2 regions of the Staphylococcus sp. FSL K6-0223 genome follow, and region 2 is predicted to be linked to the other one. Evidence: a T-box and tRNA genes for the amino acid it is inferred to sense, from the RefSeq annotation. Region 2 holds a T-box; the other holds one or more tRNA genes.
The links. A T-box is a leader RNA that pairs with one kind of tRNA and senses whether it is charged. The one in region 2 lies ahead of MHI13_RS11715 (valine--tRNA ligase), so its partner is inferred to be a tRNA-Val.
Positions count from the first base shown of each region.

Region 1: it has a tRNA-Val gene. The T-box ahead of MHI13_RS11715 (valine--tRNA ligase) is inferred to sense a tRNA for this amino acid. The anticodon was not compared.

Region 1 covers NZ_JBBOYX010000003.1:30,044-37,173, forward strand. The annotation lists gene MHI13_RS17230 (PTS transporter subunit IIC) at 1-560, opposite strand, end outside; tRNA gene MHI13_RS17235 (tRNA-Leu) at 808-890, opposite strand; tRNA gene MHI13_RS17240 (tRNA-Gly) at 931-1,005, opposite strand; tRNA gene MHI13_RS17245 (tRNA-Gly) at 1,022-1,096, opposite strand; tRNA gene MHI13_RS17250 (tRNA-Gly) at 1,110-1,184, opposite strand; tRNA gene MHI13_RS17255 (tRNA-Gly) at 1,199-1,273, opposite strand; tRNA gene MHI13_RS17260 (tRNA-Cys) at 1,281-1,354, opposite strand; tRNA gene MHI13_RS17265 (tRNA-Gln) at 1,360-1,431, opposite strand; tRNA gene MHI13_RS17270 (tRNA-His) at 1,443-1,515, opposite strand; tRNA gene MHI13_RS17275 (tRNA-Trp) at 1,518-1,591, opposite strand; tRNA gene MHI13_RS17280 (tRNA-Tyr) at 1,599-1,682, opposite strand; tRNA gene MHI13_RS17285 (tRNA-Thr) at 1,689-1,764, opposite strand; tRNA gene MHI13_RS17290 (tRNA-Phe) at 1,773-1,845, opposite strand; tRNA gene MHI13_RS17295 (tRNA-Asp) at 1,864-1,939, opposite strand; tRNA gene MHI13_RS17300 (tRNA-Met) at 1,953-2,026, opposite strand; tRNA gene MHI13_RS17305 (tRNA-Ser) at 2,037-2,129, opposite strand; tRNA gene MHI13_RS17310 (tRNA-Asp) at 2,168-2,243, opposite strand; tRNA gene MHI13_RS17315 (tRNA-Ser) at 2,254-2,343, opposite strand; tRNA gene MHI13_RS17320 (tRNA-Ile) at 2,353-2,426, opposite strand; tRNA gene MHI13_RS17325 (tRNA-Met) at 2,455-2,528, opposite strand; tRNA gene MHI13_RS17330 (tRNA-Ala) at 2,553-2,628, opposite strand; tRNA gene MHI13_RS17335 (tRNA-Pro) at 2,646-2,719, opposite strand; tRNA gene MHI13_RS17340 (tRNA-Arg) at 2,729-2,802, opposite strand; tRNA gene MHI13_RS17345 (tRNA-Leu) at 2,818-2,906, opposite strand; tRNA gene MHI13_RS17350 (tRNA-Gly) at 2,917-2,991, opposite strand; tRNA gene MHI13_RS17355 (tRNA-Leu) at 2,995-3,077, opposite strand; tRNA gene MHI13_RS17360 (tRNA-Lys) at 3,086-3,161, opposite strand; tRNA gene MHI13_RS17365 (tRNA-Thr) at 3,168-3,243, opposite strand; tRNA gene MHI13_RS17370 (tRNA-Val) at 3,262-3,337, opposite strand; rRNA gene rrf (5S ribosomal RNA) at 3,349-3,463, opposite strand; rRNA gene MHI13_RS17380 (23S ribosomal RNA) at 3,533-6,454, opposite strand; tRNA gene MHI13_RS17385 (tRNA-Ala) at 6,742-6,817, opposite strand; tRNA gene MHI13_RS17390 (tRNA-Ile) at 6,838-6,914, opposite strand; rRNA gene MHI13_RS17395 (16S ribosomal RNA) at 7,017-7,130, opposite strand, start outside.
Region 2 covers NZ_JBBOYX010000002.1:141,554-148,683, reverse strand. The annotation lists gene MHI13_RS11715 (valine--tRNA ligase) at 1-2,457, opposite strand, end outside; T-box leader at 2,498-2,745, opposite strand; gene MHI13_RS11710 (DNA-3-methyladenine glycosylase I) at 2,804-3,364, shown strand; gene MHI13_RS11705 (AbrB family transcriptional regulator) at 3,417-4,484, opposite strand; gene hemL (glutamate-1-semialdehyde 2,1-aminomutase) at 4,582-5,865, opposite strand; gene hemB (porphobilinogen synthase) at 5,894-6,868, opposite strand; gene MHI13_RS11690 (uroporphyrinogen-III synthase) at 6,858-7,130, opposite strand, start outside.

The DNA.
Region 1 (7,130 bases), on a different contig from region 2:
AATGTCACACATATAAGGATAGACATTAATAATGGGTTTAATTCTGTAAAACCATTAATGAGTCTACCAATAGATTTAGTAATGATTTGAACATATGGGAGTGTCATTAATCCTATCGCTCCACTAACTACGGGTACTAATACCGGTAGTATAATCATTTCAAATGAACCAAGTTTACCCTCAAGAAACATATAAATGGCACAAGCGATAACGACCACAATAATGACATTAATAATATCTCCTATCCCTTTTAAAGCTATGCCACCATTACTAAACTGTATAGCTCCAGAACCTAATATAGCAGAAGTTCCTATCATTGCAGCTCCTGCTCCTTTAAATTTAAATTGATGCGCCGCTAACACACCTATTATAAAAGCCATAAATGATTGAATAACAGTTACTAATTGGAATATAGTTTCTAATAAGTGATTTCCTTCTTTAAATAACTTGAGCAATTCACCTAATAATGCATTAGGTAATAGAGCAACAACTACCCCCGCCCCTACAGCATTTAATATATTATTAAAAAATGATTTTCCACTAAATTGAGATTGACTCATGATGTACCTCCAACAATTGCATTAGATTAATAGTATTATAGATAAGTATGATTAACAATAACTAAATTTAGAAAAAGTAAAAATTTAAGGGTGTTTTAGTATTTTTTTATTTTTCAGGTTAATATCTTCTTTAACACATTAAGTTCTGATAATCATATTCGTATTTATTATAGTATTAAAAAAAAGAGTGAAAACGTTGATTTAACAACATTCTCACTCTAAAAGTTCCTAAAAGAATATAAAATTATACCGGTGGTCGGGATCGAACCGACACTCCAAAAAGGAACGGGATTTTGAGTCCCGCGCGTCTGCCAATTCCGCCACACCGGCTCAATAGATAAATAAAAAACTTCCCTCTGGAAGCATATTATGGAGCGGAAGATAGGACTTACACCTATACCTCGTTCCGGGAAGGAACGTGTTCTAAAAGTTGAACTACTCCCGCTTAATATTAAATTATATGGAGCGGAAGATAGGATTTGCACCTATATCTCATTCCGGGAAGGAATGTGTTCTAAGAGTTGAACTACTCCCGCATATAAAAATTAATGGAGCGGAAGATAGGACTTACACCTATACCTCGTTCCGGGAAGGAACGTGTTCTAAGAGTTGAACTACTCCCGCATGATATAAATTAATGGAGCGGAAGATAGGACTTGCACCTATATCTCATTCCGGGAAGGAATGTGTTCTAAAAGTTGAACTACTCCCGCTTAATCCTGGAGGCGGCAACCGGATTTGAACCGGTGATAAAGGTTTTGCAGACCTCTGCCTTACCACTTGGCTATGCCGCCAATAACTGGGCTAGCTGGATTCGAACCAGCGCGTGACGGAGTCAAAGTCCGTTGCCTTACCGCTTGGCTATAGCCCATTAATAATAAGGGCGGTTGAAGGGAATCGAACCCTCGAATGTCGGAACCACAATCCGATGCGTTAACCACTTCGCCACAACCGCCATGGCAGGGGCAGTAGGAATCGAACCCACATCAAAGGTTTTGGAGACCTCTATTCTACCGTTGAACTATGCCCCTATTTAGATGGTGGAGGGGGGCAGATTCGAACTGCCGAACCCGAAGGAGCGGATTTACAGTCCGCCGCGTTTAGCCACTTCGCTACCCCTCCAAGAGATGGTGCCGGCCAGAGGACTTGAACCCCCAACCTACTGATTACAAGTCAGTTGCTCTACCAATTGAGCTAGGCCGGCGTGCTAAATGGTTCAGGACAGAGTCGAACTGCCGACACATGGAGCTTCAATCCATTGCTCTACCAACTGAGCTACTGAACCATAATAAATATATCGTAATGGCGGTCTCGACGGGAATCGAACCCGCGATCTCCTGCGTGACAGGCAGGCGTGTTAACCGCTACACTACGAGACCTATAAAGAAAATATTGCGGGAGGCGGATTTGAACCACCGACCTTCGGGTTATGAGCCCGACGAGCTACCGAACTGCTCCATCCCGCGATAATAATAATGGCGGAGGAAGAGGGATTCGAACCCCCGCGGCCCGTTAAGGCCCTGTCGGTTTTCAAGACCGATCCCTTCAGCCGGACTTGGGTATTCCTCCATTATTTATAGGTAAATCGCTATTAAATTAATTAAAAATGGCGGTCCCGACGGGAATCGAACCCGCGATCTCCTGCGTGACAGGCAGGCGTGTTAACCGCTACACTACGGGACCATTTATAAAACGGAGGAAGAGGGATTCGAACCCCCGCGAGCCGTTAAGCTCCTGTCGGTTTTCAAGACCGATCCCTTCAGCCGGACTTGGGTATTCCTCCAAAATTATATGGACCTTGCAGGACTCGAACCTGCGACCGAACGGTTATGAGCCGTTAGCTCTAACCAACTGAGCTAAAGGTCCTAAATATAATTCTACAACTAATAAGTAGTGGCGGTGGAGGGGATCGAACCCCCGACCTCACGGGTATGAACCGTACGCTCTAGCCAGCTGAGCTACACCGCCGTTATGTAGTTTGTAAATTAATAATGGTGGAGACTAGCGGGATCGAACCGCTGACCTCCTGCGTGCAAAGCAGGCGCTCTCCCAGCTGAGCTAAGCCCCCAAAATTAATATGTACTATCGGGAAGACAGGATTCGAACCTACGACCCCTTGGTCCCAAACCAAGTGCTCTACCAAGCTGAGCTACTTCCCGTAGAATAAGCGCGCCCGATAGGAGTCGAACCCATAACCTTTTGATCCGTAGTCAAACGCTCTATCCAGTTGAGCTACGGGCGCATACAATATAAAAGATGGTGCCGAGGACCGGAATCGAACCGGTACGGTGATCTCTCACCGCAGGATTTTAAGTCCTGTGCGTCTGCCAGTTCCGCCACCCCGGCACAGTTATAATGGAGCGGAAGACGGGATTCGAACCCGCGACCCCCACCTTGGCAAGGTGGTGTTCTACCACTGAACTACTTCCGCATATGCGGGTGAAGGGAGTCGAACCCCCACGCCGTGAAGGCGCTAGATCCTAAGTCTAGTGCGTCTGCCAATTCCGCCACACCCGCGTATCTAATGGTGAGCCATAGAGGATTCGAACCTCTGACCCTCTGATTAAAAGTCAGATGCTCTACCAACTGAGCTAATGGCTCTATAGATGGTGCCGGCCAGAGGACTTGAACCCCCAACCTACTGATTACAAGTCAGTTGCTCTACCAATTGAGCTAGGCCGGCAAATTTAATTGTTATAAATGGTGGAGAATGACGGGTTCGAACCGCCGACCCTCTGCTTGTAAGGCAGATGCTCTCCCAGCTGAGCTAATTCTCCAAGTATATATTGCCTGGCAACGTCCTACTCTAGCGGGACGTAAGCCCGACTACCATCGGCGCTAAGGAGCTTAACTTCTGTGTTCGGCATGGGAACAGGTGTGACCTCCTTGCCATTGTCACCAGACAAATGAATGTGTTATACATTCAAAACTAGATAGTAAGTAATGATTTTGCGTCGCAAAACATTTTAATATTGATTAAGTCTTCGATCGATTAGTATTCGTCAGCTCCACGTGTCGCCACGCTTCCACCTCGAACCTATTAACCTCGTCATCTTCGAGGGATCTTATAACCGAAGTTGGGAAATCTCATCTTGAGGGGGGCTTCATGCTTAGATGCTTTCAGCACTTATCCCGTCCATACATAGCTACCCAGCTATGCCGTTGGCACGACAACTGGTACACCAGAGGTATGTCCATCCCGGTCCTCTCGTACTAAGGACAGCTCCTCTCAAATTTCCTACGCCCACGACGGATAGGGACCGAACTGTCTCACGACGTTCTGAACCCAGCTCGCGTACCGCTTTAATGGGCGAACAGCCCAACCCTTGGGACCGACTACAGCCCCAGGATGCGATGAGCCGACATCGAGGTGCCAAACCTCCCCGTCGATGTGAACTCTTGGGGGAGATAAGCCTGTTATCCCCGGGGTAGCTTTTATCCGTTGAGCGATGGCCCTTCCATGCGGAACCACCGGATCACTAAGTCCGTCTTTCGACCCTGCTCGACTTGTAGGTCTCGCAGTCAAGCTCCCTTATGCCTTTACACTCTATGAATGATTTCCAACCATTCTGAGGGAACCTTTGAGCGCCTCCGTTACCTTTTAGGAGGCGACCGCCCCAGTCAAACTGCCCGCCTGACACTGTCTCCCACCACGATAAGTGGTGCGGGTTAGAAAGCCAACACAGCTAGGGTAGTATCCCACCAACGCCTCCACGTAAGCTAGCGCTCACGTTTCAAAGGCTCCTACCTATCCTGTACAAGCTGTGCCGAATTTCAATATCAGGCTACAGTAAAGCTCCACGGGGTCTTTCCGTCCTGTCGCGGGTAACCTGCATCTTCACAGGTACTATGATTTCACCGAGTCTCTCGTTGAGACAGTGCCCAAATCGTTACGCCTTTCGTGCGGGTCGGAACTTACCCGACAAGGAATTTCGCTACCTTAGGACCGTTATAGTTACGGCCGCCGTTTACTGGGGCTTCGATTCGTAGCTTCGCAGAAGCTAACCACTCCTCTTAACCTTCCAGCACCGGGCAGGCGTCAGCCCCTATACATCACCTTACGGTTTAGCAGAGACCTGTGTTTTTGATAAACAGTCGCTTGGGCCTATTCACTGCGGCTCTTCTGGGCTTGCACCCTAAAGAGCACCCCTTCTCCCGAAGTTACGGGGTCATTTTGCCGAGTTCCTTAACGAGAGTTCGCTCGCTCACCTTAGAATTCTCATCTTGACTACCTGTGTCGGTTTGCGGTACGGGCACCTGTTATCTATCTAGAGGCTTTTCTCGGCAGTGTGAAATCAACGACTCGAGGAAACAATTTCCTCTCCCCATCACAGCTCAGCCTAACGAGTGCCGGATTTGCCTAACACTCAGCCTTACTGCTTGGACGTGCACTCCAACAGCACGCTTCGCCTATCCTACTGCGTCCCCCCATCGATTAAAACGATATTAGGTGGTACAGGAATATCAACCTGTTATCCATCGCCTACGCCTGTCGGCCTCAGCTTAGGACCCGACTAACCCAGAGCGGACGAGCCTTCCTCTGGAAACCTTAGTCAATCGGTGGACGGGATTCTCACCCGTCTTTCGCTACTCACACCGGCATTCTCACTTCTAAGCGCTCCACATGTCCTTGCGATCATGCTTCAACGCCCTTAGAACGCTCTCCTACCATTGTCCAAAGGACAATCCACAGCTTCGGTAATATGTTTAGCCCCGGTACATTTTCGGCGCAGTGTCACTCGACTAGTGAGCTATTACGCACTCTTTAAATGATGGCTGCTTCTAAGCCAACATCCTAGTTGTCTGGGCAACGCCACATCCTTTTCCACTTAACATATATTTTGGGACCTTAGCTGGTGGTCTGGGCTGTTTCCCTTTCGAACACGGACCTTATCACCCATGTTCTGACTCCCAAGTTAAATTAATTGGCATTCGGAGTTTGTCTGAATTCGGTAACCCGAGAGGGGCCCCTCGTCCAAACAGTGCTCTACCTCCAATAATCATCACTTGAGGCTAGCCCTAAAGCTATTTCGGAGAGAACCAGCTATCTCCAAGTTCGATTGGAATTTCTCCGCTACCCTCAGTTCATCCGCTCACTTTTCAACGTAAGTCGGTTCGGTCCTCCATTCAGTGTTACCTGAACTTCAACCTGACCAAGGGTAGATCACCTGGTTTCGGGTCTACGACCAAATACTCAACGCCCTATTCAGACTCGCTTTCGCTACGGCTCCACATTCGCTGCTTAACCTTGCATCAGATCGTAACTCGCCGGTTCATTCTACAAAAGGCACGCCATCACCCATAAACGGGCTCTGACTACTTGTAAGCACACGGTTTCAAGTTCTCTTTCACTCCCCTTCCGGGGTACTTTTCACCTTTCCCTCACGGTACTGGTTCACTATCGGTCACTAGAGAGTATTTAGCCTTAGGAGATGGTCCTCCTAGATTCCGACGGAATTTCACGTGCTCCGTCGTACTCAGGATCCACTCAAGAGAGAATATGTTTTCGACTACAGGATTATTACCTTCTTTGATTCATCTTTCCAGATGATTCGTCTAACATGTTCTTTTGTAACTCCGTATAGAGTGTCCTACAACCCCAACAAGCAAGCTTGTTGGTTTGGGCTCTTCCCGTTTCGCTCGCCGCTACTCAGGGAATCGATTTTTCTTTCTCTTCCTCCGGGTACTAAGATGTTTCAGTTCTCCGGGTCTGCCTTCTGACATGCTATGAATTCACATGTCGATAACATGACATAACTCATGTTGGGTTCCCCCATTCGGAAATCTCTGGATCAACGCTTACTTACAGCTACCCAAAGCATATCGTCGTTAGTAACGTCCTTCTTCGGCTTCTAGTGCCAAGGCATCCACCGTGCGCCCTTAATAACTTAATCTGTGTTTCCACCATACTTTTAGTCAATCGCTTTCATATCGCTTCGTTTCATTAATTTAAATGCTCATTTACATAAGTAAACTGCGCTTAAAATTAAATCAACTCATTATCTGAAAAACGATTTCTTTAAAAGTCAAAGTTGAAAACCTGTTATTAATCTTGTGAGTGTTCTTTCGAACACTAGCGATTATTTTTATGAATTCAAGCTTATTTAAAACTCTATTCACTCGGTTTTGCTTGGTAAAATCTATTTACTTACTTATCTAGTTTTCAATGTACAATATATCATGGTGGAGACTAGCGGGATCGAACCGCTGACCTCCTGCGTGCAAAGCAGGCGCTCTCCCAGCTGAGCTAAGCCCCCAAAACGAATATTAACTTAAATGGTGGGCCTAAGTGGACTCGAACCACCGACCTCACGCTTATCAGGCGTGCGCTCTAACCAGCTGAGCTATAGGCCCATTATTAAAATGAATGAATGTTAATAAACATTCAAAACTGAATACAATATGTCACGTTATTCCTTTTCATCTTCGAAGAAGATGTTCCGAATATATCCTTAGAAAGGAGGTGATCCAGCCGCACCTTCCGATACGGCTACCTTGTTACGACTTCACCCCAATCATTTGTCCCACCTTCGACGGCTAGCTCCAAATGGTTACTCCACCGGCTTCGGG
Region 2 (7,130 bases):
TTCTAAGCGAGCGATTTCTTTATCCATATCAATAAGTCCTTCAAGCGGTAACACAACTTTACCCGCTACAACTACTGATGTCATAGCTTTTTCAGGAATTTCAACTTCTGTATCAATAGTGAGTTCGCTTGGGTTACAGAATTTGTGTAAATAACTCGCATTATCTTTCAATGTTTGCTTAACGTTATCATCTTTAGTTTGAATTAAAATTGGTATTGATTTAGAAAGTGGCGTATTCACTTCAACTCTTGATTGACGAACAGATTTAATGATTTCAACAAGTTGCTGCATTGTTTGCTTACTTTCGTCAAACATATATTCAGAGTTAACAGTTGGCCAATCTGCGTTAACTATAGTTTCACCTTCATGAGGTAAACTTTGCCAGATTGTTTCTGTAACAAAAGGCATAAATGGATGTAACATCTTCATAATTTTATCAAGAACATAACTTAACACTGAACGTGTAGTTTGTTTCTGAGCTTCATCATCACCATTCATTGGTATCTTACTCATTTCAATATACCAATCACAGAATTCGTCCCAAATAAAGTTATAAAGCGCACGCCCTACTTCACCAAACTCATATTTGTCACTTAAATCTGTTACGGTTTTAATTGTTTCATTTAGGCGAGTTAAAATCCATTTATCAGCCAGCGATAAGTTTCCAGATAAATCGATATCTTCTACTTTAAACTCTTCACCAATATTCATTAAACTAAAGCGCGCAGCGTTCCAAATTTTGTTTATAAAATTCCATACAGATTCAACTTTTTCAGTCGAATAGCGTAAGTCATGACCTGGTGATGAACCAGTAGCTAAGAAGTATCTCAAGCTATCTGCACCATATTCATCAATTACATCCATAGGGTCTACACCATTACCTAATGACTTACTCATTTTACGTCCATCTTCAGCTCTTACTAAACCGTGTAGTAAAACATCATTAAATGGTCTTCTATCTGTGAATTCTAATCCTTGGAATATCATTCTTGCTACCCAGAAGAAAATAATGTCATAACCAGTAACTAAAGCATTCGTTGGATAATAACGTTTAAAGTCTTCAGATTCAGTATCTGGCCAACCTAAAGTAGAAAATGGCCATAAAGCACTTGAGAACCAAGTATCTAATACATCAGCATCTTGCTCCCAATTGTCAATGTCATTTGGTGCTTCTTCCCCTACGTAGATTTCACCAGTTTCTTTATGATACCAAGCAGGAATCTGATGTCCCCACCATAATTGACGAGAAATAGTCCAATCTCTTATTTCTTCCATCCAACGATTAAATGTGTTTTCGAAACGACCTGGGAAGAAATCAATTCTGTCGTCTGTTTTTTGATTATCTAGTGCTCTTTGAGCTAAAGGTTTCATTTTAACAAACCATTGTGTTGATAAATAAGGTTCGACGATTGCACCTGTTCTTTCTGAGTGACCTACAGAATGCGTATGCTCTTCGATTTTAATAACTAAATCTTGATCTTTTAAATCTTGAACAAGTTGTTTACGACATTCGAAACGATCCATACCTTCATATTTACCAGATCTCTCATTCATTTTACCGTATTCATCCATTACGATGATATTTTCTAAATCATGTCTTTGCCCAATTTCAAAGTCGTTTGGATCATGCGCAGGTGTGACTTTCATTGCACCTGAACCAAATTCTATATCAACATATTCATCAGCTAAGATAGGCAATTCTCTACCAACAATTGGTAAAATTACTTTTTTACCAATAACATCTTTATAACGTTCATCGTTAGGGTTAACAACAATCGCTGTATCACCTAACATTGTCTCGGGACGGGTAGTCGCAATTTCAATATAACCTTCACCGTCTGCGTAAGGATATTTAAAGTGATAAAATGCACCTTGCACATCTTCATGAATAACTTCAATGTCAGATAAAGCCGTTCTAGCTTGAGGATCCCAGTTAATAATTCTTTCGCCTCTATAAATTATATCCTTGTTATATAAATCAACAAATACTTTTCTAACAGCTTTACTTAGACCGTCATCAAGAGTAAAACGCTCTCTACTATAATCCAATCCTAAGCCTAGTTTAGCCCATTGTTGTCTAATAAATGAAGCGTATTCCTCTTTCCAATCCCAAGCTTGTTCTAGAAATTTTTCTCGACCTAATTCATGTCTTGAAATACCTTGTTCATTTAATTTTGCTTCTACTTTCGCTTGTGTAGCTATCCCAGCATGATCCATACCTGGAAGATACAAAGTATCGTATCCTTGCATTCTCTTCATACGAGTAATTATATCTTGTAACGTTGTGTCCCACGCATGTCCTAAATGTAATTTTCCCGTCACATTTGGCGGCGGAATAACAATAGTATATGTATCTTTCGATTTATCTTCTGATGGTTTAAAATAACCATTTTTTACCCATTCTTCATAACGACCAGCTTCTACTTCTCTTGGGTCGTATTTCGGTTTCATTTCCATGTAAAAACCTCCTAATAAAATAAAAAAACATCCACCCTAAAAATAGGACGGATGTTCCGTGGTACCACCTATATTCAAGAAAAATAAAGCCTTTTAACATAAACATACTTTATTCTTCGAGCACTTAAGTATAAGATTAACGCTCTCACACGCTTTCACCTACTGAATATTTGTTCAGTGAAAGTTTCATTTTGGGCTACCTTCAATTAAAATCATCTACATATTCACACCAAACATATGCTCTCTTTGAAATGATTAGAATTTACTCTTCCCTATCATTATATTCATTTACTTATTTATAGTATAATGGATACATCAATAAGTCAATGTATTGGAGGTAAAATTTATGAATGAGTGCGCCTTTGGTACTAAAGATGAAACTTATTTAGAATATCATGATAATTTTTGGGGTCAACCTTTATATGATAGTAAAGAACTTTTTAAGTTAATCGCCTTAGAATCCCAACATGCCGGTTTATCATGGCTTACTATCTTAAAGAAAAAAGAATCCTATGAAGAAGCATTCTATAACTTCGAACCAAAAAAGGTTGCCAAAATGTCTGATAAAGATATTGATCGCCTAATGGAATTTCCTAATATAGTTCATAATAGAAAAAAGTTAGAAGCTATTGTTAGCCAAGCACGAGGTTACTTACAAATTGAAAAAGATTATAAAAGTTTTAGTGATTTTCTTTGGTCATATGTTAATCATCAACCTATTAATATGGGTTATAAAAAACCCAGAGATCGTAAAACAGTAGATGATAGAGCTACACAACTTTCTAAAGATTTAAAAAAATATGGTTTTAAATTTTTAGGTCCTGTCACTGTATTTTCATTTCTTGAGGCTGCAGGAATATACGATTCACATCTTGAAGGATGCCCTGTTAAACCGAGTCATTCTTAGATAGAAATAAACGCATTTCCTATTAACTTAGGAAATGCGTTTTATTATTTATTTAACGAGATTTCGCTCTAAATTTTAGAAAGTAATTAATCACAGGTGCAACTAAGAAAAGAATGAAGAAAATTCTAAAGATGTGATAACTTGAAATCATTGCTACATCAGCACCAGTAGCTATAGCTACTAAAACTATTTGACTCATACCTCCTGGGGCTGCACCTAAGAATAATTCATTAATTGAATTATGCGTGAAAAGATGAATGATAACCACCATTATAAAAGCCGAAATAATTAACATTATATTCTGAAAAGCTATTGCTACTGCGATACGACCTTTTAAATCATTAAGTAGATGAGCAATTTGAAGGCCTATACGTATCATATAAATCACTTGCGCAGATGCGAGTAACCAATTATCTAAAGTGAAATTTAAATTTGTAGTCATATTCCAAACAATTAAGACAAATATAGGAGCTAACAATTGTTTAGTAGGAAAGTTAATTTTCGCCATCAAGAAATAAACTATTGCTACAGCTAAAAATATTATGATTATTTGCCAAAAATCAAGAGCATGTGTCAATGCTGGAGCTTTGCTTACATGTTCCCCAGTGGTATTATGGGAATCTTGGAAAAAATATGATATCAACGGAACTAATATAACCACAAATATTATACGAGATGTTTGAGTTAAACTTACAACTAAAATATTAGCTTTCTTATCTTCCTCAGCCATAATTAACATTTGGCTTAATGCACCTGGAATTACACTTAAAATAGCTGTTTCCGAATTAACTTGAGCTATTTTCTTAAAGAAATAAGCTATTAATAATGCTAAGACTAATAAAAGTACAGTTACTATGATGATTGTTAACCAATCATTTTTTATATCACCGATCACTGTTTTCGTAAAAGTAGAACCAATTTGTACGCCAAGAAATATTAAACCGATTTGACTTAACCAAAAAGGCCACTTGATCTCCAATTTAAATGCTTTCACACAAATAACCGCTGCAATAATTGGTCCAAACATGAAAGGCAACAGTATGTGAGAAATCTTTAATATTAAACTTATTATTATAGCTAATGCTAAGACAATAAAGTTATTTCTCTGTATATTATTCATCTTATCTCACTACTTTCATAAAAGAACATTAACAAAACTTAGACTGGGATAATAGCTATCACCCCAGTCATTTATCTTTTTTATTTAGTTCAATTTATCATACAATACGGCCTAGTGCGTTATCAAATGCTTGAATTGTTTTTTCAATATCCTCTTTAGTATGAGCCATTGAAAGGAAAGTACCCTCGAATTGAGATGGTGGTAAGAATACACCTTCTTTTGCCATTTCTCTATACATATTACTAAATAGTTCTAAATCACTTTTATTTGCTTCATCAAAATTAGTAACAGGACCCTCATTTAAGAAGTATCCTATCATTGAGCCTGCTCTATTTACAGTGATAGGTACATTATGTTTAGCGAACACATCTTTTAGACCTTTTTCAAGAATGTCCCCTAATTCATTAAAATATTCATAAGACTCAGGAGTTAGCTGACTTAATGTTTCATACCCACTCGTCATTGCTAAAGGATTTCCTGATAGAGTTCCAGCTTGATAAATATTTCCTACTGGAGCTATTTGATCCATGATTTCTTTTTTACCACCAAATGCACCAACTGGTAATCCGCCACCAATAACTTTTCCTAAACAAGTTAAGTCTGGAGTAACACCAAAGTAACCTTGAGCACAATTATATCCTACGCGGAAACCAGTCATTACTTCATCAAAAATAAGTAAAGAACCATATTCATTTGTAATGTCACGTAAACCTTGTAAGAATCCTTCTAAAGGCGGAACTACACCCATATTACCTGCTACTGGTTCAACAATTACACCAGCGATATCGTCACCATATTTTTCAAAAGCTAATTTTAATGATTCTAAATCATTATAAGGAACTGTTATTGTGTTTTTAGCAATTCCCTCTGGTACACCAGGAGAGTCAGGTAATCCTAATGTAGCTACGCCAGAACCAGCTTTAATTAATAAAGAATCACTATGACCATGATAGCAACCTTCAAACTTAATTATCTTACTACGACCTGTATACCCTCTAGCTAAACGTAGAGTATCAAGTGTAGCTTCAGTACCTGAAGACACCATTCTTACTTTTTCTATTGATGGCACTCTGTCAATCACGAGTTCTGCTAGTTTATTTTCTTGTAACGTTGAAGCACCAAAGCTTGTACCGTTATCAACTGCCTCATGAAGCTTTTCTATCACACGTTTATTTTTATGTCCTAAAATTAGTGGTCCCCAACTTAGTACATAATCAATGTATTCATTGCCATCTATATCATATATTTTAGAACCGTCTGCATGATCCATAAAAATAGCAGGTGTATCTACCGATTTAAATGCTCTGACAGGGCTATTAACACCTCCAGGCATTAAGTTTTCAGCTGTTTCCATAGCTTTTATAGATTTTTCATAACCCATAAATAAAATCCTCCTTAGTAGTGATTCATTACTTATCTAAATAGCGACAAATATCCTTAGCAAAGTAAGTGATGATTAAATCCGCACCAGCACGTTTCATAGAAATCATTTGTTCCATCACAATTTTTTCTTCATCAATCCAACCATTGAGGGCCGCAGCTTTAGTCATGCTATATTCACCACTGACATTGTATGCAACAACAGGAACATTAGTATTATTTTTTACGTCTCTAACAATATCTAAGTAACTTAAAGCTGGCTTAACAATCATCATATCGCAACCTTCTTTAAGATCGCTTTCTAATTCTCTTAATGCTTCTAAACGATTTGCTGGATCCATTTGATAAGTTTTTCTGTCACCGAAAGATGGAGCTGAATCTGCTGCATCACGGAACGGACCGAAGAAACTAGACGCATATTTAATACCATAACTCATAATTGGAATATTTTCGTACCCAGATTGATCTAAGCCTTCCCTAATTTCTGCAACGAAACCATCCATCATATTACTTGGAGCGATAATATCTGCGCCTGCTTCTACTTGTGATATAGCAGTTTTAACTAATAAAGGTAATGACTTATCATTGTCAACATCATGAGTATGATCATCAATAACGCCACAATGGCCGTGATCTGTATATTCACATAGACAAGTATCCGCAACAATTAACAAGTCATCATACATTTTTTTAGCAATACGCGTTGCTTCTTGTACAACACCGTTATGATCGTATGCACCTGAACCTACATCGTCTTTGTTATTAGGCACTCCAAAGAACATTATTGCTCTAATGCCTAAATCATAAGCATCTTTAATTTCTTCATGTAATAGATTTAAACTAATTTGATATACACCAGGTAGTGAATGAATTTCAGATTTAATGTCATCTTGTTCGACTACGAAAATAGGATAAATTAAATCCTCTTTTCTCACGTGTGTCTCTCTCACTAAATCTCGCATTGTATGAGAAGAACGTAGTCTTCTATGTCTATCAAATTTCATTATTCTCCCTACTTTCTAAAATTTTGGCTATTATTGATTCCGAAGTTTGTGAATCAGCAACTTGCACATTTTGATTATAATTTTTAAGAACTGTAGCTGTTTGCTTACCTATCGCATAGTAATGGTGAAACTCTGGAGTATCTCCATTTTCAAAATAATAACGAACTGCAGATGAGCTTGAGAAAGTTATAGCATCTAATTCATTATTTTTTACAAGTTGTTTAACCTCATTAATATTTTGTTGGTGAGGTATAGGTTTATA